DNA from 3 places in the Nocardiopsis sp. NPDC055824 genome. Region 2 is predicted to be linked to each of the others. Evidence: riboswitches for the same ligand, from Rfam matches in the RefSeq annotation. Region 2 holds a riboswitch; each other region holds the start of a gene.
The links. A riboswitch is a leader RNA that binds a small molecule or an ion and turns the genes downstream of it on or off. The one in region 2 is predicted to bind cobalamin.

Region 1 (8,439 bases), on a different contig from region 2:
CGACCCGGAGACCATCGGGACCCTCACCCGGGCGTGCGACGCGCTCGGCATGGCCTTCCAGCTCTCCGACGACATCCTGGACGTCGCCAGCGAGAGCACCGACTCCGGCAAGACGCCGGGCACGGACCTGCGCGAGGGCGTGCTCACACTGCCGATGTTCTACGCGCTGCGCTCGCAGGACCCCGCCGACGCGCGGCTCCGGTCGCTCCTCGGCCGCCCGCTGGGCGACGAGGAGGCCGAGGAGGCGCTCAAGCTGCTGCGCGTCCACCCGGCCATGGCGGAGGCGGAGGCCACCCTGAGGGGCTGGGCCGACAAGTCCCGCGGAGAGCTGGCCACGCTCCCGGAGGGACCGGCCAGGAACGCCTTCGAGGCGCTCTGCGACTACGTGGTCGAGCGCTCCGGCTGACACCGGGACGCCGGGCGGCCGCCCCCCCCGTGACCCCGGCCCCATCGGAGGCCGGACGCGGCGCGGCGCCGCCCCGGGAGGGGACGGCGCCGGCGGTCGAGCGGTCCGGTCGGGCGGCGCGGTGGCCCGAGGGGTTCCCAGACCCGCCCCTCTCGGCAACGTCCCCCGTACCCGCGGCCCGCAGGGCGTCGAGCCCGTCCGCAGGTCCTGGTCCGTCGGGGCAGGTCCCCCTCGGGTCGCACCGGTCACCGTCCCGGACGGCCCGCTAGCTGATGACGGGAAGCGCCTCGGAGCCCGGCAGCTGGGTGAAGGTCGGGTGCTGGACCATGTTCGCGGGGACCTCCTGCTCCTTGGTCCCCCCGTCGATCGACACGATGTCGCTGGTGTCGATGTCGTTCAGCAGGTCGGTGCCCCGGCCCAGGCTCGCCACGAGCTCCTCCGCGGTCTCCGTGTTCGCGCCCTCCACCAGGGTGGGCAGGCCCGTGTCGGCGGCGGCCTGCGGAAGGGCCTCGGCGGCCTGCGGCAGCGCCTCGTCCACCGGGGCGATGCCGGTGCCCGTGATGCGGGGCACGCCGGCGTCGGCCAGCGGGCCGCCCAGCCCCAGGACGGTCGTGCCCTCGGGGGCGGAGAACACGGTGTCGGTCAGGCCGGCCAGGGGCTCCACGGGGGCGCTCTGCCGGACGGTGCCCCGGCCCAGCGGGGCCACGACCTCGTCCAGGACGATGCTCCCGTTCCCGGTCAGGGCGGTCAGGTCCGAGGGGTCGGGCAGCTCGGCGGCCTGCGGCAGCGTGGTGAGTTCGCGCGTGCCCGGCAGCTCGATCCGGTCGCGCAGGGCGTAGGTGGCCTCCACGGTGTGCGGCACCACCTCGACGAGGGTCGCCTCGGCCTCGGACCCGACGCCCCGCGCGGTGTCCTCCAGCACCCCCCCGGCCGCCACGGCGCGCTCCTCCACGACGGCGCCCGCGGTGTGGCCGACGGTGTCGTGGGGGTTCCCGTCCAGCCCCGTGGCGTCCTGGGCGCCGGACACGGTGTCGGCCAGGGCGGGGACGGGGTTGGGGACGGTCCCGACCGGGGTGGCGACGTCCGTGCCCCGGGGCAGCGGCGCGGAGAGGTCGGGGGCGGGCCGGTCCGGGTTGTGCGCGCTGTCCTGGAGCTCGGACAGGGCGGTGCCCGCGATGGGGCCGACCCCTCCGGGGGCCAGGCTGTTCACGGTGGGGGCGACGCCCTCCACCAGGGCCCGCTCGACGAGCGGCGTGATCTCGCGGACGGGGGAGTCGAGTCCCTCGGCGCCCGCGATCCCGGCGCCGAGGGCGACGAAGCCCGCGGTGCCCGCGGCGAGCAGGACGGCCCTGGCTGAGATTCGCTTGGCCTGCGTCATGGAATTCCTTCCGGAAGCTGTGGTCGGTGCATTCGTGGAAGCCGTGCGCCCGGGGCGCCGACGACCTGGGCCGGAGGTGGACCACCGGCTGACATGAATCACGTGAACGGCGGCACGGGACTCAGGTCAGCTCCCAGGAGGTGCGGCGGGGACGCCGCGCTGGGAACGGTCCGCGCGCGGGAAAGGGACACCGCGCGGTGGGACCGCCCTAGTCGGGGGAGACGGTGGGGTCGTCGCTGGGACCGCTCGGCACGGGGTGCAGCGAGCGGGAGGCCAGGAGCACGGCGGAGGCCGCGGGAGCGGTGACGGGCGGGGCCGTCAGGTAGCCGGCGACCGCGGGGGCGGCGCCGCCCGCGGGCGCGGCGGAGCCGGTGGCCAGCTGGGCGGAGGGCGCCGTCGCGGAGGAGGCGCCGGTGTCGCCGGGCTCCCCGTCCGCCTCGGCGGAGGGGACCTCGACGGCGGGTGCGGCGGACGGTGCGAAGGCGTACACGGGCCCGTGCCCGCCGGGGGTCCCGGCGGAGGCGGACGGGGCGTCATGGCGCCCGTTCCGCCCACGGGCGCGGTCGGCGGATTCCGGCTCCCCCTCGCGGGCCCGGGCCCCACCCGGGGCCGGGGCCTCCTGGACGCCGGACACGGCGTCGACGGCGGGGGAGAGGAGGTTCTGGGCGGTGTCCCGACGGGTCCGGTCGAGGTCCCCGACCACCCGGCGGGCCCCTTCGCGGAGCTCGTCCACCGGCCAGCCGGGGTCGTCCAGGAGCCCGGCCGCGTCGTCCCCGTCCTGGCGGCCCAGGCCCTGGTGGACGGTGCCGAGGGTCCGGGAGACCGGTTCGGCGACCCGCTCCGGGACGACCTCGTCGAGGGAGCCGGGGCGGTCGAGCCCGAGCGCGCCGGCGTTCCCCAGCGCGTCCGCGCCGGTGCCGCCGAGGGCGGCGCCGGTCCCGGTGAGCGCGCCCGTCCCGGTCCGCGCGAGGGCCCCGGTCCCGTCGAGGGCGCCGCCGAGGGCGTCCGCGTGGACGGGTGAGGCCCCGAAGAGCCACAGGGTGGTGAGGAACGCCCCCACGAGGAACGGCAGGCCGAGCAGGGAGGGGCTCATGGAGCACGCGGCCGAGGCGACGCGCATGGCGCGGGCCGTTTGGCTGGTGCGGGGCATGAGGGACCCTCCGGGACGTGCTGCCTGGTCGGAACCGGTACGGTGACCGGTTCGCGACCTGACGTTAGCACAGTGTCACGCAGGGTAGTTTGTGTTCTCCGAAACGGGGAAATCCGTCCGGGTCACTCCTCGTTGTCCGGTCGGGCGTGCTTCTCGGGCTCCCTCTCCCGTTCGGCCTCCTGTGCCATGAGGTCCAGCCTGGCCCTGGTCCGTGCACGGGAGCGTGAGCGGACGCCGCTCAGCTGGTCGAGGGCGAACACGCACAGCGCCGACCAGACCAGGGCGAAGCCGATCCAGCGGGCGAGCGGCATCTCCTCGCCCTGGACGAGCCAGCCGATGAAGAACATCATGGTCGGGGCGATGTACTGGAGCATGCCGATGATGCTCAGGGGCACCTGGCGGGCGGCCACGCCGAAGAGCAGCAGGGGCAGGGCGGTCACGAACCCGCCGCCGACCAGCAGCGCCGTGTGGGCGGGCGACACCGAGAACGCGGTCCCGGCCCCCGTGGCCTCCAGGTAGACCACGAAGCCCAGCGCCGGCAGGAACATCACCAGCGTCTCGACGGTCAGGCTCTGCATCCCGTCGAGGTCGACGTACTTCTTGACCGCGCCGTACGCGGCGAACGAGGAGGCCATGAGCAGCGCGAGCCACGGCGTCACGCCGTAGCCGACCGTCATCACGGCCACGGCGAGGACGCCCAGGCCGACCGCCACCCACTGGGCCGTGCGCAGCCGCTCGGAGAACAGCAGCACCCCCAGGCACACCGACATCAGGGGGTTGATGAAGTACGCCAGGGAGGCCTGGAGGGTCTGCTCCACGGAGACGGAGTAGATGAATCCCCACCAGTTGAGGGAGATCAGGACGGCCGCGGCGGCGACGGGCAGGAGGCGCCGGGGGCTGCGGAGCACGGCGGGGAGCCAGGACCAGCCCCGGCGGGCGAACAGGAGGATGACGCACATCGCCAGCAGGGCCCACACCATGCGGTGGGCGAGGATCTCGCTGGGTTCGGAGGCGGAGAGGAACGGCCAGTACAGGGCCGCGAAGCCCCACAGGAGGAAGGCGCTTGCCCCGAGGGCGACGCCGCGGTTGGATTCCGGCACGTACGCAATGGTAGGACGAATCCTCGGGCGTGTCTGCCTCATATCGGGCGATACCCGGACTCGTGAGACGGGTCATGCTCCCAGTGGTCGGGGTGGTCGGGGTGGTCGGGGTGGTCGGGGTGGTCGGGGTGGTCGGGGGGCGCCATCGACCGCCCGCCCGGGCAGACCTTCGACGCCGGGCCGCGGGCGGGGAGGGGAGGGGAGCGCGCCCGCGCGGGGCCGGTCGCAGGGAAGTCCTCCGCGCCGCCGGAAGGGGCCCGCCCCGGTCGCGGCGGGGTCGTCCACAGGCGGGAACGGGGCCGTGCGCCGCGCCCGCGCCGCGGATAGCCTGGGGTCATGTTCGGGAGAAAAGCGACCATGGTCGACCCAGCGCGTGCCCTGCCCGGCCGGGACACCCCGATGCCGGTGCACGCGGTGCACACCGTGCTCGGCACGCCACTCACCCCGCCCTACCCCGAGGGGAGCGAGATCGCCGACGTGGCGATGGGCTGCTTCTGGGGGGCCGAGCGGATCTTCTGGCGCCTCGGCGCCGAGCGCGGCATCGTCACCACCGCGGTCGGCTACGCGGGCGGCTACACGCCCAACCCCACCTACGAGGAGGTCTGCTCCGGCCTGACCGGGCACACCGAGGTCGTGCGGGTGGTGTTCGACCCCAGTCGGATCACCTACCCGGAGGTCCTCAAGGCCTTCTGGGAGGGCCACGACCCGACCCAGGGGCTGCGCCAGGGCAACGACGTCGGCAGCCAGTACCGCTCGGCGATCTACTACCACGACGAGGCCCAGAAGGCCGTCGCCGAGGCCACGCGCGACGCCTTCCAGCCGGTGCTGACCGCCGCCGGGTACGGCCCGATCACCACCGAGATCGCGCCGCTCAAGGCCTTCTACTTCGCCGAGGAGTACCACCAGCAGTACCTGTCCGACGCCAAGAACCCCAACGGGTACTGCGGCATCGGCGGTACGGGCACCAGCTGCCCCATCGGCGTCGTGGGCTAGCCGCCCGGACGGGCCCGGCCGCAGGAGCGCGGCCGACCGCGCCGGAGGGATCGGGGCCCGGCCGTCGTGTGACGACGGCCGGGCCCCTGTGCCCGCCTCGGCCCGCGACCGGGCAGGGTCCCGGTGTGCCGGAGCGCCGTCCGACAGCCGCCGGACCCCTGTGTCCGCCTCTCCGCGGTGTGGAGTACGCCCCTGCCCACGCCCCGGGGCAACTTGCCGGAACAGCAATTTTCAGTGCCATAAGTGGAGATCCTGTCGAGACTGGGCGCACCTCGACAGAAAGAGCCCCCGTGAGCACCGACCAAGCGACCACGTCCGGGGACGGCGTCCGCGCCCCCGGACCGACAACCACCCCGCGGCCGTTCCCGCGCAGCCTCCTCCGATCCGCGCGGGCGACGGTGGCCCTCCTGGCCGCCCTCCTGCTCATGGTCGGCGCCGCGGCCTGCGCCACGCCGGCCCCCGAGGAGGAGGTTCCCCCCTACGCGGCCGCCACCCGGGGCGACCCCGAGTTCGAGGGAACGTTCCGGCACGAGTTCGCCGACGTCGACGGGGTCCGCATGCACTACGTGACCGGCGGCAGCGGCACGCCGTTGGTGCTGATCCACGGCTGGCCGCAGACCTGGTACGGCTGGTGGTCGATCATGCCGGAACTCGCCGAGCACCACACCGTCTACGCCGTCGACCTCCCCGGACTGGGCGACAGCGCCGGTTCGCCGACCGGTTACGACAAAGCCACTCTGGCCGGGTACGTACACACCCTGATCGCCGACGAGCTCGGGGTGGTCGACGCCGGCGTCGTCGGGCACGACCTCGGAGCCGCGGTGGCCTTCCAGTACGCCGCCCGGTTCCCCGAGGACACCGAACGCCTCGGCTACCTCGACCTGCCGCTCCCCGGGCCCGGGATCGACGCGTCCGCCTACCGCTCGATGAGCTGGCACATCGCCTTCCACTCCCAGCCCGAGATCCCCGAGACGGTGGTCGGCGACGACGTCCGCGACTACCTGGCGCTGTTCTACCCCCAGGTCTCCTTCAACGGGACGGCGTTCGGGGGCACCTCGGACCGGTCCCCGTTCACCGAGGCCGAGATCGACGAGTACGCGCGGACCTACGCCAGGCCCGAGGCCCTCACCGGCGGTTTCGACCTCTACCGCACCCTCGACGAGGACGTCCGCGACACCGTGGAAGCGGAACCGGTCGACGTCCCGGTCCTGGTCATGACCGCCCAGGGGCAGCTCGACCCGGTCCGGGCCACCGTGGACACGCGCATGACCGACATCGTGCGCGCGGTGGAGGTGCCGGGCGCGGGGCACTGGCTCGTCGAGGAGAACCCCGAGTTCGTCACCGCGGAGCTGCTTCGCTTCCTCGACGGGTGACCCGGCCCCGGGGGCGGCGTTCCGGCACGTCGCCCGGGCGGCCGCCCCGGTGCGGCCGCCCGGGGCCCCGCCCGCCCCGGAGGGCGCGCGGGGCCCTTGGTACCCTTCCGGGGCCAGTCGTACCACCTAGGTGGTCAGGGAATCCGGTGCGAATCCGGAGCTGACGCGCAGCGGTGTGGGGGACGGGCGGGGTACACGAGCCACTGGGGCACGCGCGCGGACGGAAGCGCCCGCGCGCACCGCCCTGGGAAGGCACCCCGTCCGGAGGAACCCGAGTCCGAAGACCTGCTGGCCCCTCCGCGTCGAGTGCGCGGAGGCGCATCCATGCCAGGCTCCGCGTTCGAGTCCCGACACCTGAGGCATACCCATGTCGCGCCACGCCCTCCTGTCCTCCGCCCTCCCCTCCCTCGCCCTCCTGCTCGCCCCCGTCCTCGCCCTCACCGCCTGCGGCCCGCAGGACGACCGGGGCGGCGACGGCACCGAAGCGGCCGCCGGGTCCGGCTACCCCCGCACCGTCGACAACTGCGGCCACGAGGTCACCCTCGACGCGCCCCCGCAGCGGGCGGTCTCCCTCAACCAGGGCACCACCGAGATCCTCCTCTCCCTGGGCCTGGAGGACCAGGTGGTCGGCACCGCCACCTGGACCGACCCGATCATGGAGGGATTGGAGGAGGCCAACGGGGACATCCCGCGGCTGGCCGAGAACAACCCCTCCTTCGAGCGGGTCCTGGAGGCCGAGCCCGACCTCGTGACCGCGTCCTTCGTCTCCACACTCGGCGCCGGCGGGGTCGCCACCCGCGAACAGTTCGAGGAGCTGGGCGTGCCCTCGTACGTCTCCCCGACCGACTGCGCCGCGGGCAAGGACAACGAGGGCGGCGGGGACGGCTCCCGGAGCGAGCCGCTCACCCTGGACGCCGTCTACGGCGAGATCCACGACCTGGCCGAGATCTTCGGCGTGGAGGAACGCGGGGAGGAGCTCGTCGGGGAGCTCCGGGACCGGGTGGACGCCGCGACCGAGGACCTGGAGGTCGAGGACGTCTCCCTCATGTACTGGTTCGCCAACGCGCAGTCGCCCTACCTCGCGGGCTGCTGCGGCGCCCCCGGCGCCATCACCGGGGCCGTCGGCGCGAAGAACGCCTTCGACGACACCCACAGCGAATGGCCCCAGATCAACTGGGAGACCGTCGCGGACCGCGACCCCGACGTCATCGTGCTCGGCGACCTGACCCGCGACTCCCAGACCGCGGAGAGCGCGGCGGCCAAGATCGAGTTCCTGGAGGACAACCCGGCCACCCGCAACCTCACCGCCGTGCGGGAGGAGCGGTACGTCCTGCTCAGCGGCCAGGCGATGAACCCCTCGATCCGCACGGTCGAGGGCATCGAACTGGTCGCCGACGGCCTGCGCGAGCTCGGGTACGCCCGTTGAGCGGTGCGCGCCCGGCGCTGCTCGTCACCTCCGGCCTGCTGCTCCTCGGCCTGTCGGTCTCGGTCGCCGTCACCATCGGGCCCGCCGACCTCACCCCCGCCGAGGTCTGGAGGTCGGCCGCCGCCCGGTTCGGGTGGGGCGAAAGCCCCCTGACGCGGTTGCGCGAGGGCATCGTGTGGAACCTGCGCATGCCCCGCACCCTGCTCGCCGCGGTCTGCGGGGCCGGCCTGGCCGTGTGCGGCGCGGTCATGCAGTCCCTGCTCCGCAACCCGCTGGCGGACCCCTTCGTGCTCGGGGTCTCCTCCGGCGCCTCCACCGGGGCGGTCCTCGTGACCGTGCTCGGCTGGGGCGCCGGAGCGGTCTCGCTCCCGGCGGGGGCCTTCGCGGGCGCCCTGCTCTCCTTCGGCATGGTGATGCTGCTCAGCCACAGCCTCGGCGGGAGCATGGACCGCGTCGTGCTGTCCGGGGTCGCGGCCATGCAGCTGTTCTCCGCGCTGACCTCGTTCATCGTGCTGACCTCGGCGGACGCCGACACCACGCGCGCGGTGCTGTTCTGGCTGCTGGGCTCCCTCGGCGGCGCCGGATGGACCGACGTGCTCCTGTGCGCCGCGGT
Region 2 (4,538 bases):
CCGGGCGCCCGCGCGCTCGCGGAGACCGCCGGCCGCCTCGCCCCGGAGGCTCCCGGACCGGGCACGCAACACCCCGCTAGCGGGCGCCGGGCAGGTCGGCACGGACCCGGCGGGCGGCCTCCACCATGTTGCGCAGGGCCTGCTCCGCCTCGGCGTAGCCGCGCGTCTTGAGACCGCAGTCGGGGTTGACCCACAGGCTCCCGGCGTCGATGTGCGCGACGGCCAGCCGCAGCGAGCCCTCGATCTCCTCCACGGACGGCACCCGCGGTGAGTGGATGTCGTACACGCCGGGCCCGATCCCCCGCCTGTAGCCGCGGCGGCCCAGGTCCTCCACCAGCTCCATCCGGGAGCGGGCGGCCTCGACGCTGGTCACGTCGGCGTCCAGCGCCTCGATGCCGCCGACGATGAGGCCGAACTCCGAGTAGCACATGTGCGTGTGGATCGTCGTGGACGGCGACACACCGGACGTGGCCAGGCGGAAGGAGTTCACCGCCCAGTCCAGGTAGGCGGCGCGCCGCTCCTCGCGCAGCGGCAGGAGCTCGCGCAGGGCCGCCTCGTCCACCTGGATGTGGCGGATGCCCGCGCGCTCCAGGTCGGCGACCTCGTCCCTCAGGGCCAGGCCCACCTGGCGGGCGGTGTCGCCCAGCGGCTGGTCGGTGCGCACGAACGACCAGGCGAGCATGGTCACCGGACCGGTCAGCATGCCCTTGACCGGCTTGTCGGTGCGCGACTGGGCGTAGGTGGTCCACTCGACGGTCATCGGCTCGGGGCGCGAGACGTCGCCGAACAGGATCGGCGGGCGGACGCACCGCGAACCGTAGGACTGCACCCAGCCGTTCTCGGTGGTGGCGTAGCCCTCCAGCTGCTCGGCGAAGTACTGGACCATGTCGTTGCGCTCGGGCTCGCCGTGCACGAGCACGTCCAGGCCGATCTCCTCCTGGAGCGCGACGACCCGGTCGATCTCCTCCCGGAGGATCTGCCTGTAGGCGTCCTCCGCCAGGGAGCCCCGCCGGTGCGCGGCGCGGGCGCGGCGCAGTTCCGCGGTCTGGGGGAACGACCCGATGGTGGTCGTGGTCAGCGGCGTGTCCGTGGGGGCGCCCCTGTCCTGGGGGCGCTCGTAGGCGTCCGGGCCCAGGGCGTCCAGGCGGGCGCGCACGCGGGCGTCCGTGAAGGCAGGACCGCCGCCGGCCCCGCCCGCCGCGTACTCGGCCTCGGCCCCCTCCGAGAGGACGCGGCCGAGGAGGGCCGTCTCGTACGCCTTCTGCTTGGCGAAGGCCAGGGCCTCGCGCAGCTCGGGGGCGAGGGAGGTCTCCGCGTCGAGGTCGATCGGCACGTGCAGGAGCGAGCAGGACGTGCTCACCGTCAGCTCGTCCGTGAGGGCGAGCAGGGTGCCGAGCGCGGCCACGGCGGCCGGGACGTCGGTCCGCCAGACGTTGCGGCCCTCCACCACCCCGGCGACCAGGCGGGTGCCGCCGAGGCCCGAGACCTTGACGAGGTCGTCGACGCCCTCGCCGTCGGTGACCAGGTCCAGGCCGACGGCCTCCACCGGTGAGTCCTTCAGGACCCGCAGTGCGGGCGCCCCGATGGAGCCGAAGTAGGTCGAGACCAGGAGGGAGGGGCGCTCGGTGAGGGAGCCCAGGCGCCGGCAGACCCGCTCCAGGAGCCCGACGGCGGCGCGTCCCTCGTCGGTGGCCAGGATCGGCTCGTCCAGCTGCACCTCGGCGGCCCCCGCGGCGGAGAGGCCGGCGAGGAGCTGGGCGTAGGCGTCCAGGAGCTGGTCGAGCAGCTCGACGGGGCGCCAGCCCTCGGGGGCGTCGTCCGCGGCCTTGGCCAGCAGGAGGAAGGTGAGCGGGCCGACCAGGACCGGGCGGGTCGGGAAACCCGCCTCGGCCGCCTCCCGGAACTCGGCGAGGGGCTTGTCACCGACCAGGCGCGGGCGGGTGCTCGGCGACAGCTCGGGGACCAGGTAGTGGTAGTTGGTGTCGAACCACTTGGTCATCTCCAGCGGCGGGGCGCCCTGCTCGCCCCGGGCGAGGGCGAAGTAGCGGCGCAGCTCCTCGTCGCGGTCGCCGGCGGCGGCCGGCGAGGCGAACCGGGAGGGCACCAGGTCGAACAGGACCGCGGTGTCCAGGACGTGGTCGTAGTACGAGAACGTGTTGGACGGGATGTCGTCGACTCCCGCCTCGCGCAGCTGGGCGTAGACGCCCAGGCGCAGGCCGGCGGCGATGCCGTCCAGCTCCTCCGCGGCGGTCTCGCCCCTCCAGTACGACTCGCAGGCGCGCTTGAGTTCCCGGTTCGGGCCGATCCGGGGGTAGCCGTGCACGGTGGAGCGCACGGACGGCCGGGAGGCCTCGGGGGTGTGGGGCATGAGCTTCTCTCCCTCGTCGAAAGCCGGGTACCGGCCGCGGGGGTGAGCGAGGACGCGGGCATGCCCGGGGCCACGCCGTGGGCGTGTGCGCCTGCCGCCGCTCCTCGGCCCTCCCTCGGGGCACGGGACCACCGGCGGCACGGGTGCGCCGCCGGGTGGAGGCAGGTCTTCGGACTCGGGGGCGCGGACGGCGCGGACGCCGTCCTCCTACTGGCCGCCGCTTCCCGGTTTCCGACCTTTCCGACCGGATTACCAGTGCTTATGGCGACGTTCGTTCCCTCATACCGCTGCGGGGCAGTCCCGGAGTCGCACCGGGTTCCCTCTTGCGACACACCCCTCCCCTTCCGGGCGCGGCCCGGGTTCTGGGGTGGAGCATGTACCTTCCACGCCTGCAAGTATAGGGAGCACCCCTCCGCCCCTGTACCCGGCGTGCTGCCCTGTGCCCCCGGCCGGAATCAGCGCGAACCCCTGTTGCGCGGCCGGCGTCACAACCGACATGAAGCGTCGCGGGGCCGAGTCCTCCCCCGTGCTCCCCGCGATCGTTCGTCTGAAGATGTACGTGGAGAACCCCTGGTGAACAAGCAGTCCCAACCGACCATGGCCCCCGGTCACCCCCTGTCCACGATCGCGGTCGCGCTGGCGGTCGTCGCGGGGCTGGTCTGGCTGGCCGTCACCCCGCCCGGCGTGCTCGCCTCCGAACCCGTGAGCGATACGCACCCGGGGTCGGCGGACGGCGGACCGGAGGCGGGCCCGCCCGCCGCCGGCGAGCCCGACGGGCTGACGGTGGTCGACCCCGACGACGTGGTGGACCTGGCCGAGGCCGAGCTCGCCCGCGAGGGCGGGGTGGCCGCGGAGGTCTCCTACCCGGTCGTCCCCGACGCCGACCCGCTGAGCGACTTCCTGGACCGCGCGCTGTCCGCCGAGGTGGACGCCTTCGAGGCGGCCAACCCCGGAGCGGTCTCCTTCGAGTCCGCGTGGAACCTGACGGCGGCCAACGACGACATCGTCGGGGTCCGCGTGACCCGTGAGGAGACCGACTCCGAGGGAACCCGTGAGGGATACACCACCTACTGGTACGACGCCCTCACCGGCTCGACCCACCCCTCCACCGCCCTGATCGCCGGCCAGGGGGAACTGGAGGAGCTGAACGGCCTCGTGCGGGACGCCCTCCCGGGGACCGCGGCTCCGGACGCGGTGCACCCGATCGCCTCGCTGTACGACTCCGTGGGGTTCAACCCCGCCGGCGACCTCGTCGTGGAGTTCGACGCGGGACAGGTCGCCCCCGTGGAAGAGGGCAGGACCCACGCCGTCGTCGCCGCCTCGGAGTCCGCCCCCCTGCTGTCGGACCTGGGCGAGCGCGCGCTGCGCTCGGCGACCCGGGGCGTCCGCGACTTCGCCGTCGCGGCCCCGCCCCGGGAGGAGGAGATCAGCCGTGAGACGGCCGTCCCCGGGGTCCTGCCGCCCGCGGGCGAGGACGTCGACTGCTCCGCCCCCGGGTCCAAGTGCGTGGCCCTGACCTACGACGACGGCCCGGGCGGACGCACGCCCGAACTGCTGGACATCCTGGCCGAGTACGACGCCCGCGCGACGTTCTTCGTCACCGGCTACCCGGTCATGGAGGATCCGCGCACCGTGAGGCGCGCCTACGCGGAGGGCCACGAACTGGCCAACCACACCCTCTCCCACCCCGACCTGGCCGGGCTCGGAGCGGGCGGGATCCGTTCCGACCTCGAAACCGTGCAGGCCCTGGTGTACCGCGAGACCGGGTACACCATGGACCTCATGAGGCCCCCCTACGGGTCCACCGACGCGGAGGTCGCCTCGGTGACCGCCGACATGGGCCTGGCCCAGATCCTGTGGAGCATCGACACCAACGACTGGAAGGACCGCAAGTCGTCGGTGGTCGCGGACCGCGCCGTCGACGGCGCCTCCCCCGGGGCGATCATCCTCATGCACGACATCCACGACACGACGGTCGACGCCTCCCGCGCGATCGTCCGGGAACTGGACGAGCGCGGCTACACCATGGTCACCGTCTCCCAGCTGCTCGGCGCCACCGAGCCGGGCGAGGCCTACGTCGACGGGGCCCCCGAGCCCCCCGCCGAAACGGAAGGGGACGGCGGGGAACCGGAGGGGGACGAGGCGGCCTGAGGCCCGCGGGGTCCCGGGG
Region 3 (8,439 bases), on a different contig from region 2:
GCCCGGCAGACCGACGTGCTCACCGTGCTGCCCGGAACCCTCCCCGAGCCGGAGCTGGCCCGCCGGCTGGCCGACACCGACGCCGCGGTGGTCATGAAGCTGGGCCGGACCTTCCCCGCCGTGCGCCGGGCGCTGGAGTCCGCGGGGCGGCTGGAGCACGCCGTGTACGTGGAGCGCGCCTCCATGGACGGGGAGCGGCGGCTGCCCGTGGCCGAGGTCGATCCGGCGACGGTGCCCTACTTCTCCCTGGTCCTGGTCACCGGGGACAGCCGCAACGGCAGGAGGTCGCGCGACCGGCCCCTGCCGGAACCCTCGGCCGTGGAGCCCGCCGGCCCTGCCGCCGAGCTGCTGGTCGTCGGCCTGGGGCCCGGTCCCGGCCGCTGGCTCACCCCCGAGGCCTCCGCGGCGCTGGCCGGGGTGGACCACGTGGTGGGTTACGGCCCCTACGTCGACCGCGTCCCGCAGCGGGCCGGCCTGACCCGGCACGCCTCCGGCAACACCGTCGAGATCGACCGCGCCCGCCTCGCCCTCGGGCTCGCCCGCGACGGTGAGAGCGTGGCGGTGGTCTCGGGCGGGGACGCCGGTGTGTTCGGCATGGCCACCGCCGTGTTCGAGGCGGCCGAGGACCCCGCCTACCGGGACGTCCCGGTCCGGGTGCTGCCGGGCGTCAGCGCCGTGCAGGCGGTCGCCGCCCGGGCGGGCGCCCCCGTCGGCGGTGACTTCGCGGTGATGAGCCTGTCGGACCGGCTCAAGCCCTGGGAGGTGATCGAACGGCGCCTGCGCGCCGTCGCCGAGGCCGACCTGGCGCTGGCGATCTACAACCCGGCCTCGCGCTCGCGGACCGGGCAGGTCGCCGCCGCCCGCGAGGTCCTGCTGGAGCACCGCAAGCCCGACACCGTGGTCGTCGTCGGACGGAGCGTCGGCAGGGAGGGCGAGTCCCTGGCGGTGACCACGCTCGGGGAGCTCGACCCCGCCGGAGTCGACATGCGCTGCCTGCTCATCGTCGGCGCCTCCGGCACCCGCGTCTCCGGGGCGGGCCGGGTCTGGACGCCGAGGTGGGTGCAGCCGTGACCGTGCACTTCGTGGGGGCGGGGCCCGGAGCCGCCGACCTGCTCACCGTCCGCGCCACGCGCATGCTCAACGCGGCCGACGTCGTCCTCTACCCCGGCACGTACCTGGACCCCGGGGTCCTCTCCCACTGCGCCCCCGGCGCGGAACTGGTCGACACCCAGGGTCTGGACCTGGACCGCATCACCGAACGCCTGGTCGCCGCGCACGCCGCGGACCGGGACGTCGTACGGCTGACCTCCGGGGACCCCTCGCTGTACTCGGCGCTGGCCGAGCAGACCCGGAGGCTCGACGCGCACGGGGTCCCGTGGGACGTCACGCCGGGGGTGCCCGCCTACGCGGCCGCCTCGGCGCTGGTGGGCCGAGAGCTGACCGTGCCGCTGGTGGCCCAGTCGGTGGTGCTGACCCGGACCGGCGCCCGGTCGACGGCGATGCCGGAGACCGAGGCGCTGGGCGCGTTCGCGGCGACGCGGGCCACGCTGGTGCTGCACCTGGCGATCCGGCGGGTGCGGGAGCTCATGGCCGAGATCGTCCCCGCCTACGGCGCGGACTGTCCCGCGGTGGTCGTGTACCGGGCCAGCCAGCCGGAGGAGGCGGTGCTGCGCGGGACGGTCTCCACCGTCGCCGGCCTGGTGGAGGAGGCGGGGCTCCGGCAGGCGGCGGTGATCCTGGTCGGGTGGGCGCTCGACCCCGAGGGGGGCGGTGAGTCCTACCTGTACGACCCCGCGCGGCCCAGGGGCGCCGCCCCCTCGTCAGGCGCTTCCGGGTGACGTGGCCAGGCTCCACTGGGTGACGGTGCGGGCGGGGGACCATCCGGTGAACGCGCCGATGGGCGCGGCGGTCTCCACGGCGGTGCGGGTCAGCTCCCCGCCGTGGCGCCGGTAGGCGTCCGCGAGCAGCCGCTCGGTCTCCAGTGTCACCCCGTGCACCACGAGTCGGCCGCCCGGTATCAGCGCCTCCAGGCAGGCGTCGAGCACGCCGGGCCGGGTCGCGCCGCCGCCGACGAACACCGCGTCGGGCGGGGCCAGCCCCTCCAGCGCGTCCGGCGCACGGCCGGCGACCACGCGCAGGCCCGGGACGCCGAGCCTGTCGGCGTTGCGGCCGATCCGCTCGGCGCGCCCGGCGTCGGCCTCCACCGCCGTGGCCGTGCACGAGGGGTGGGCGCGCATCCACTCGATGCCGACCGAGCCCGCGCCCGCGCCCACGTCCCACAGGTGCTGCCCCGGGGAGGGCGCCAGCCGGGCCAGCGCCGAGGCGCGCAGGTCCCGCTTGGTGAGCTGGCCGTCGTGCTCGAACGCGTCGTCGGGCAGCCCGGCGACCAGTCCGAGGCCCGTCGGCCCGGAGAGCTCCAGCGCCAGTACGTGCAGCCGGGGCACCTCCTCCGGAGGGGAGCCGAGCCAGTCGCGGGCCTTGCTCGCCGACCGCGACTCCCCGGCCGCCCCCAGGTCGCCGAGGACGGTCATCCGGCTGCCGCCGTAGCCCGCTCCGACCAGCAGGGCGGCGACCGTCCCGGGGGTGGCGGCGTCCGAGGAGAGCACCAGGACGCGGCGTCCCGGGGCCAGGTCGCGCATCAGCAGGTGCGGGTCTCGCCCCACCAGGGACAGCACCGTGCTCCCCTCCGCCGGCCACCCCATCCGGGCGCGGGCCAGGGCGACCGAGGAGACGGCCGGTTCCACGCGCACCGCGTCCGCTCCGAGCAGGTCGATCAGCGTGCTGCCGATGCCCGAGACCAGGGGGTCGCCGGAGGCCAGTGCGACGACGGCGCGGCCCTCCAGGGAGGCGAGCAGGTCCGGCAGGCCCTCGCGCAGCGGGGAGGGCCAGGCCCGGCGCCGCTGGCCCGGCGCCCGCGGCAGCATGGCGAGGTGCCTGGGCCCGCCCAGCACCGTGTCGGCCGCCAGGACCAGCCCGCGCAGCCTCTCGGGCACGCCCGGCCAGCCGTCGGCGCCGATGCCGACGACGGTGATTCGGGGAGGGGACATCTCGACCTTCATGGGCAGGACGCTATCGTGGCGGCCGAAGGTGCGAGGTGCCCCGGCTGCCCAGCCATCGGAAACGGTGGGGACGGCGTCCGGGGAGAATCTGGGAAGCCCGGTGAGAATCCGGCACAGGCCCGCTGCGGTGAGCCGAGCCTCCGTACAGGAGGACTCGGTGAGTCCGAAGACCGGCCCCGCACCCGCCCATGACCGATGGCGAAACGAGCGGGAGCCTCACATGCCATTGCGGACGTCCCACTATCCCTTCTCGGCGATCGTCGGCTGCGACGCCGAACCGCTCGACGACCTGGGCCTGGCCCTCGTCCTGGCCAGCGTCTCCCCCGAGATCGGCGGCGTCCTGGTCCGCGGCCAGAAGGGCACCGCCAAGTCCACCGCGGTGCGGGCCCTGGCCCCCCTCCTGCCCCCGGTCGAGGTCTACCGGGGCGACCGCTTCTCCGTCGACCCCGCCGACCCCGCGCAGGAGTCGCCGGATGGTCCCTTCCCTCCCGGCACGGCCGTGGAGCGCCGCCCGGTGCGCCTGGTCGAACTGCCGGTGGGCGCCACCGAGGACCGCGTCCTGGGCTCGCTGCACCTGGAACAGGCGCTCACGCACGGCCGGGTCGCCTACGAACCCGGGCTGCTGGCGCGCGGCCACCGCGGCCTCCTCTACGTGGACGAGGTCAACCTGCTCCACGACCACCTGGTCGACCTCCTCCTGGACGCCGCCGCGACCGGCCGGGTGACCGTGGAGCGCGACGGGTTCTCCGTGGAGCACGCCGCGCGCTTCCTGCTCATCGGGACGATGAACCCCGAGGAGGGCGAGCTGCGCCCGCAGCTCCTGGACCGGTTCGGGCTGACCGTCGAGGTCGCCGCACCCTCCGACCCCGCCGCACGCGTGGAGGTGGTCCGCAGGCGCATGGCCTACGACGCCGACGCCGCCGCCTTCTCCGAACGCTACGACCGGGCCGAGAAGGCCCTCGCCGAGCGCATCGCGGCGGCCCGGGAGACGGCCCGGCGCGCCCGGCTGTCCGACGCCGCGCTGCTGAAGATCGCGCAGGTGTGCGCGGCGTTCGAGGTCGACGGCCTGCGCGCCGACATCGTGACCGCGCGCACGGCCCTGGCGCACGCCGCCTGGGAGGGCCGGACCTCTGTCTCCCTGGCCGACATCCGCCGCGCGGCCCTGCTGGCCCTGCCGCACCGGCGCCGGCGCAACCCCTTCGACGCGCCGGGCCTCGACGAGGAGCTCCTCGACCGCGTCCTGGGGGACGAGGAGCCGCCGCCGGACGGCCCCGAGCCGCCGGGCGGCTCCGAAGGCCCCACCGGCTCCGACGACCCCGCTTCCCCCGCCGATGACGGCGGGGACGGCGGGGACGACGCCCCCGAGGACGCGGACGGGGCCCCCTCCCGGCCCCCGGAGGCCGGCGCCTGCGAACCGGACCGGTCCTCCGTCCCGCCCCGTGGGCCGGAGAACGCCCGGGAGGCGGAAGCCCCCCGGGACCGCGGGGACGCCGAGCGGGACGGGGCCGGGCCCGAGCCCACGGCCGGCACCACGGTCGGGGCGGGCGCCCCCTACCGCCCCCGGACGTTCACCGCGCGGGGCACGGGGACCGGCGCCGACGGCCGGCGCAGCCGCGCCCTCGGCTCCCGGGGCCGCCGGATCGGGGCCGCACCGCCCGGCGGGGGTTCCGGCGGCCCGCTCCACCTGGTCGAGACCGTCAGGGCGGCGGCCTCCCGCCCGCACGGCGGCGGCCGGATCGGCCTGCTCCCCGGCGACCTGCGCGTCGCGGTGCGCGAGGGCCAGGAGAGCAACCTGGTGCTGTTCTGCGTCGACGCCTCCGGCTCCATGGCGGCGCGCAAGCGCATGGGCGAGGTCAAGACCGCAATCCTGTCCCTGCTGTTGGACGCCTACCGGCGCCGCGACAAGGTCGGGCTCGTGACCTTCCGGGGGACGGCGGCCGACCTGGTGCTGCCCCCGACCCGTTCGGTGGACACCGCCGCCGCCCGCCTGGACGCACTGCCCGCCGGGGGGCGCACCCCGCTCGCCGAGGGCCTGCTGGAGGCCGCCCGGGTCCTGCGGCGCGAGCGCCTGCGCGACCCGAGGCAGCGCCCCCTGCTCGTCCTGGTGACCGACGGCCGGGCCACCGGCGGACGGGGTGCGGTCGGCCGGTCGCTGCAGGCCGCCGACCACGTCGCCGGCCTGGGCGTGGCCACCGTCGTCGTGGACGGCGAGTCCGGCCCGCTGCGCCTGGGCCTGGCCGCCGCCCTCGCCGCCCGCATGGGCGCCGAACACCTGCCCGTCGACGAGGTCAGCGCCGACACCTTGGGAAACGCCGTGAGAGAGAGGGCCGCCTGATGCCCCAGGGCAGACCGTCCGTCGTCCCCGACGACGGGCTCACCACCCGGCAGCGCCGCAACCAGCCCGTGCTCGCCGTCCACACCGGGGACGGCAAGGGCAAGTCGACCGCCGCGTTCGGGCTCGCGCTGCGCGGCTGGAACCAGGGCTGGCGGATCGGGGTGTTCCAGTTCGTGAAGTCGGCGAAGTGGCGCATCGGCGAGCAGACCGTGCTCGAACGCCTGGGGAGGCTGCACGAGGAGACCGGCGAGGGCGGCCCCGTGGAGTGGCACAAGATGGGCTCGGGCTGGTCCTGGAGCCGCCGCCGGGGCAGCGACGAGGACCACGCGGCGGACGCGGCCGAGGGATGGGCGGAGATCAAGCGCAGGCTCGCCGAGCAGACGCACGACCTGCTCATCCTCGACGAGTTCACCTACCCGATCCACTGGGGCTGGGTCGACGTCGAGGACGTCGTGACCGCCCTGCGCGACCGTCCGGGCCGCCAGCACGTGATCGTCACGGGCCGCCGCGCCGCCCCCGAGCTCCTGGAGGCGGCGGACCTGGTCACCGAGATGACCAAGGTCAAGCACCCGATGGACGCGGGCCGCAAGGGCCAGCGGGGGATCGAGTGGTGAGAACCCCGTCGGCCCCGGGGCCGACGGGGCCGTCCCGTTCGGCGCCCCCGGCACGGCCGGCGGCCCTGCCGAGGCTGATGGTCGCCGCTCCCATGACCGGGCAGGGCAAGACCACGGTCGCCGCCGGGCTGATGGCCGCGCTCCGCGACGCCGGGCTCGCCGTCAGCGGCCACAAGGTCGGCCCGGACTACATCGACCCCGGGTACCACGCCCTGGCCACCGGCCGCCCCGGCCGCAACCTCGACCCCCACCTGGTCGGGGAGGAGCGGGTGGCGCCGCTGCTCCTGCACGGGGCCCGGGGCGCGGACGCGGCCGTCGTCGAAGGGGTGATGGGGCTGCACGACGGGCGGATCGGCACCGACGGCTTCGCCTCCTCCGCGCACGTCGCGGCCCTGACCCGCACGCCCGTTGTCCTGGTCGTGGACGTGTCCCGCATGTCCCGGTCGGTGGGTGCTCTGGTGGCGGGCATGGCCGCCTACGACCCGGCGGTCGAGGTCGTCGGCGTGCTCCTCAACAAGGCCGGTTCTGCGCGCAACGTCGCCGAGATCACCCGCTCGGTCGGCCTGCCGGTCCTCGGCGTGGTCCCCCGCGACGAGCGGATCGCCAGTCCGTCCCGCCACCTCGGGCTCGTCCCGGCTTCGGAGCGGGAGGACTCGGCGCGGGTGGTCGAGCGGCTCGGCGAGCACATCGCGGGCCATGTCGACCTGGACGCGCTGCTGGATGCGGCCCGCTCCGCGCCCGCGCTGGACGCCCGCCCGTGGGACCCGGCCGCGGAGGTGGCGGCCCCGGGCGCGGGCCCGCGTCCGGTGGTCGCCGTGGCCGGGGGCCGGACCTTCACCTTCCGCTACACCGAGACCGAGGAGCTGCTCACCGCCGCCGGGTGCGAGGTCGTCGCGTTCGACCCCCTGGAGGACGCCGGCCTGCCGGCCGGTACCCGGGGCCTCTACCTGGGCGGCGGCTTCCCGGAGGTGTACGCGGGCGGGCTCGCCGCGAACCGGGGCCTGCTGGCCGAGCTGCGCGAGGCGGTCCGCGGCGGGGTCCCGACGGTCGCCGAGTGCGCCGGCCTGCTCTACCTCGCCGGCGCGCTCGACGGCCACGCCATGGCGGGTGCCGTCCCGGCCGTCGCCCGCATGACGGAGCGGCTCACCCTGCGCTACCCCGAGGCGGTCTCGCCGGGGGACACGCTGCTGACCCGGGCCGGGGAGCGGGTCACCGGCCACGAGTTCCACCGCACGGCGCTCACACCCGGGCACGGGGACCACCCGGCCTGGGTGGTCGACGGCGCGCCGGAGGGCTTCGCCTCCCCGACCCTGCACGCCTCCTACCTGCACGTGCACTGGGCCGGGCACCCGCAGCTCGCCGCGAGGTTCGCCGAGGCCGTGCACAGAGCACCGGCTCCGGTTCCGGCACCCGCCGTGCCCTCCCCCGCCGCCCGGACGGCGGCCGTCCCCGGCGCCGGACCGGTGGCCGACCCGCTGCGCCACCACGGCGACGTGGAGGCGCGCGGCGGCATGCTCGACTTCGCGGTCAACGTCTATCCGGGGGAACGGCCCGCCTGGCTCGACCGGGCCCTGCGCGAGAGCCTGGACCACGCGGACGTCTACCCCGACCCCGCGCCCGCGCGCGAGGCCGTCGCGCGCCGGCACGCGCGGCGGCCCGCCGAGGTCCTGCCGACGGCGGGCGCGGCAGAGGCGTTCACCCTGGTCGCCCGCTTGCGGCCGTGGCGTCGGCCCGTCGTCGTGCACCCCCAGTTCACCGAGCCGCACGCCGCCCTGGAGCAGGCCGGGCACACCGTCACCGCCGTGCTGTGCCCGGAGAGCCGGGGTTTCACCCTCGATCCCGCCGCCGTCCCCGAGGACGCGGACCTGGTGGTGATCGGCAACCCCACCAACCCCACCGGTGTCCTGCACCCGGCCGAGGCACTGCGCGGGCTGTGCCGGCCCGGCCGGCTGGTCGTGGTGGACGAGGCGTTCATGGACGCCCTTCCCGGGGAACCGGAGTCCTTGGCCGGTGAGCGGATCGGGGGCCTGGTGGTGCTGCGCAGTCTCACCAAGCACTGGTCGGTCCCGGGTATCCGCGCCGGGTACGCGGTCGGCGACGAGGCCGTCGTGCGCGGTCTGGCCCGGGTGCAGACGCCCTGGTCGGTGTCCGCGCCCGCCGTCGCCGCCACCGTCGCCTGCACGAGCGAGGAGGCGGGCGCGGAGGCGGAGCGCCGCGCGGAGGAGTTCGGTGACTGGCGCGCCGTCCTGGAGGCGGGGCTGCGCGGAGCAGGGATCGGGTTCGTGCCCTCCCGGGCGCCTTTCGTACTGGTGAAGGCGGGCGAGGGGGTCCACGCGCGGCTGCGCGAACAGGGCATCGCCGTACGCCGGGCCGACACCTTCCCGGGTCTGGACGCCGACTGGGTGCGCGTGGCCGTGCGCCCGCCCGAGAC

Region 1: linked by a shared signal. The riboswitch ahead of ACWGL3_RS02595 (ABC transporter substrate-binding protein) and the one ahead of metE (5-methyltetrahydropteroyltriglutamate--homocysteine S-methyltransferase) in region 2 are both predicted to bind cobalamin.
Region 3: linked by a shared signal. The riboswitch ahead of ACWGL3_RS02535 (VWA domain-containing protein) and the one ahead of metE (5-methyltetrahydropteroyltriglutamate--homocysteine S-methyltransferase) in region 2 are both predicted to bind cobalamin.

Annotation. Positions count from the first base shown of each region.
Region 1 covers NZ_JBSHDN010000005.1:21,629-30,067, reverse strand. The annotation lists gene ACWGL3_RS02625 (polyprenyl synthetase family protein) at 1-406, shown strand, start outside; gene ACWGL3_RS02620 (hypothetical protein) at 672-1,784, opposite strand; gene ACWGL3_RS02615 (flagellar associated protein) at 1,993-2,934, opposite strand; gene rarD (EamA family transporter RarD) at 3,057-4,034, opposite strand; gene msrA (peptide-methionine (S)-S-oxide reductase MsrA) at 4,371-5,027, shown strand; gene ACWGL3_RS02600 (alpha/beta fold hydrolase) at 5,318-6,400, shown strand; cobalamin riboswitch at 6,498-6,707, shown strand; gene ACWGL3_RS02595 (ABC transporter substrate-binding protein) at 6,768-7,826, shown strand; gene ACWGL3_RS02590 (FecCD family ABC transporter permease) at 7,823-8,439, shown strand, end outside.
Region 2 covers NZ_JBSHDN010000318.1:223-4,760, forward strand. The annotation lists gene metE (5-methyltetrahydropteroyltriglutamate--homocysteine S-methyltransferase) at 77-2,368, opposite strand; cobalamin riboswitch at 2,529-2,703, opposite strand; gene ACWGL3_RS31005 (polysaccharide deacetylase family protein) at 2,966-4,519, shown strand.
Region 3 covers NZ_JBSHDN010000005.1:2,452-10,890, forward strand. The annotation lists gene ACWGL3_RS02520 (precorrin-2 C(20)-methyltransferase) at 1-1,071, shown strand, start outside; gene ACWGL3_RS02525 (cobalt-precorrin-4/precorrin-4 C(11)-methyltransferase) at 1,056-1,838, shown strand; gene cbiE (precorrin-6y C5,15-methyltransferase (decarboxylating) subunit CbiE) at 1,821-3,059, opposite strand; cobalamin riboswitch at 3,116-3,252, shown strand; gene ACWGL3_RS02535 (VWA domain-containing protein) at 3,286-5,394, shown strand; gene cobO (cob(I)yrinic acid a,c-diamide adenosyltransferase) at 5,394-6,008, shown strand; gene ACWGL3_RS02545 (cobyrinate a,c-diamide synthase) at 6,086-8,439, shown strand, end outside.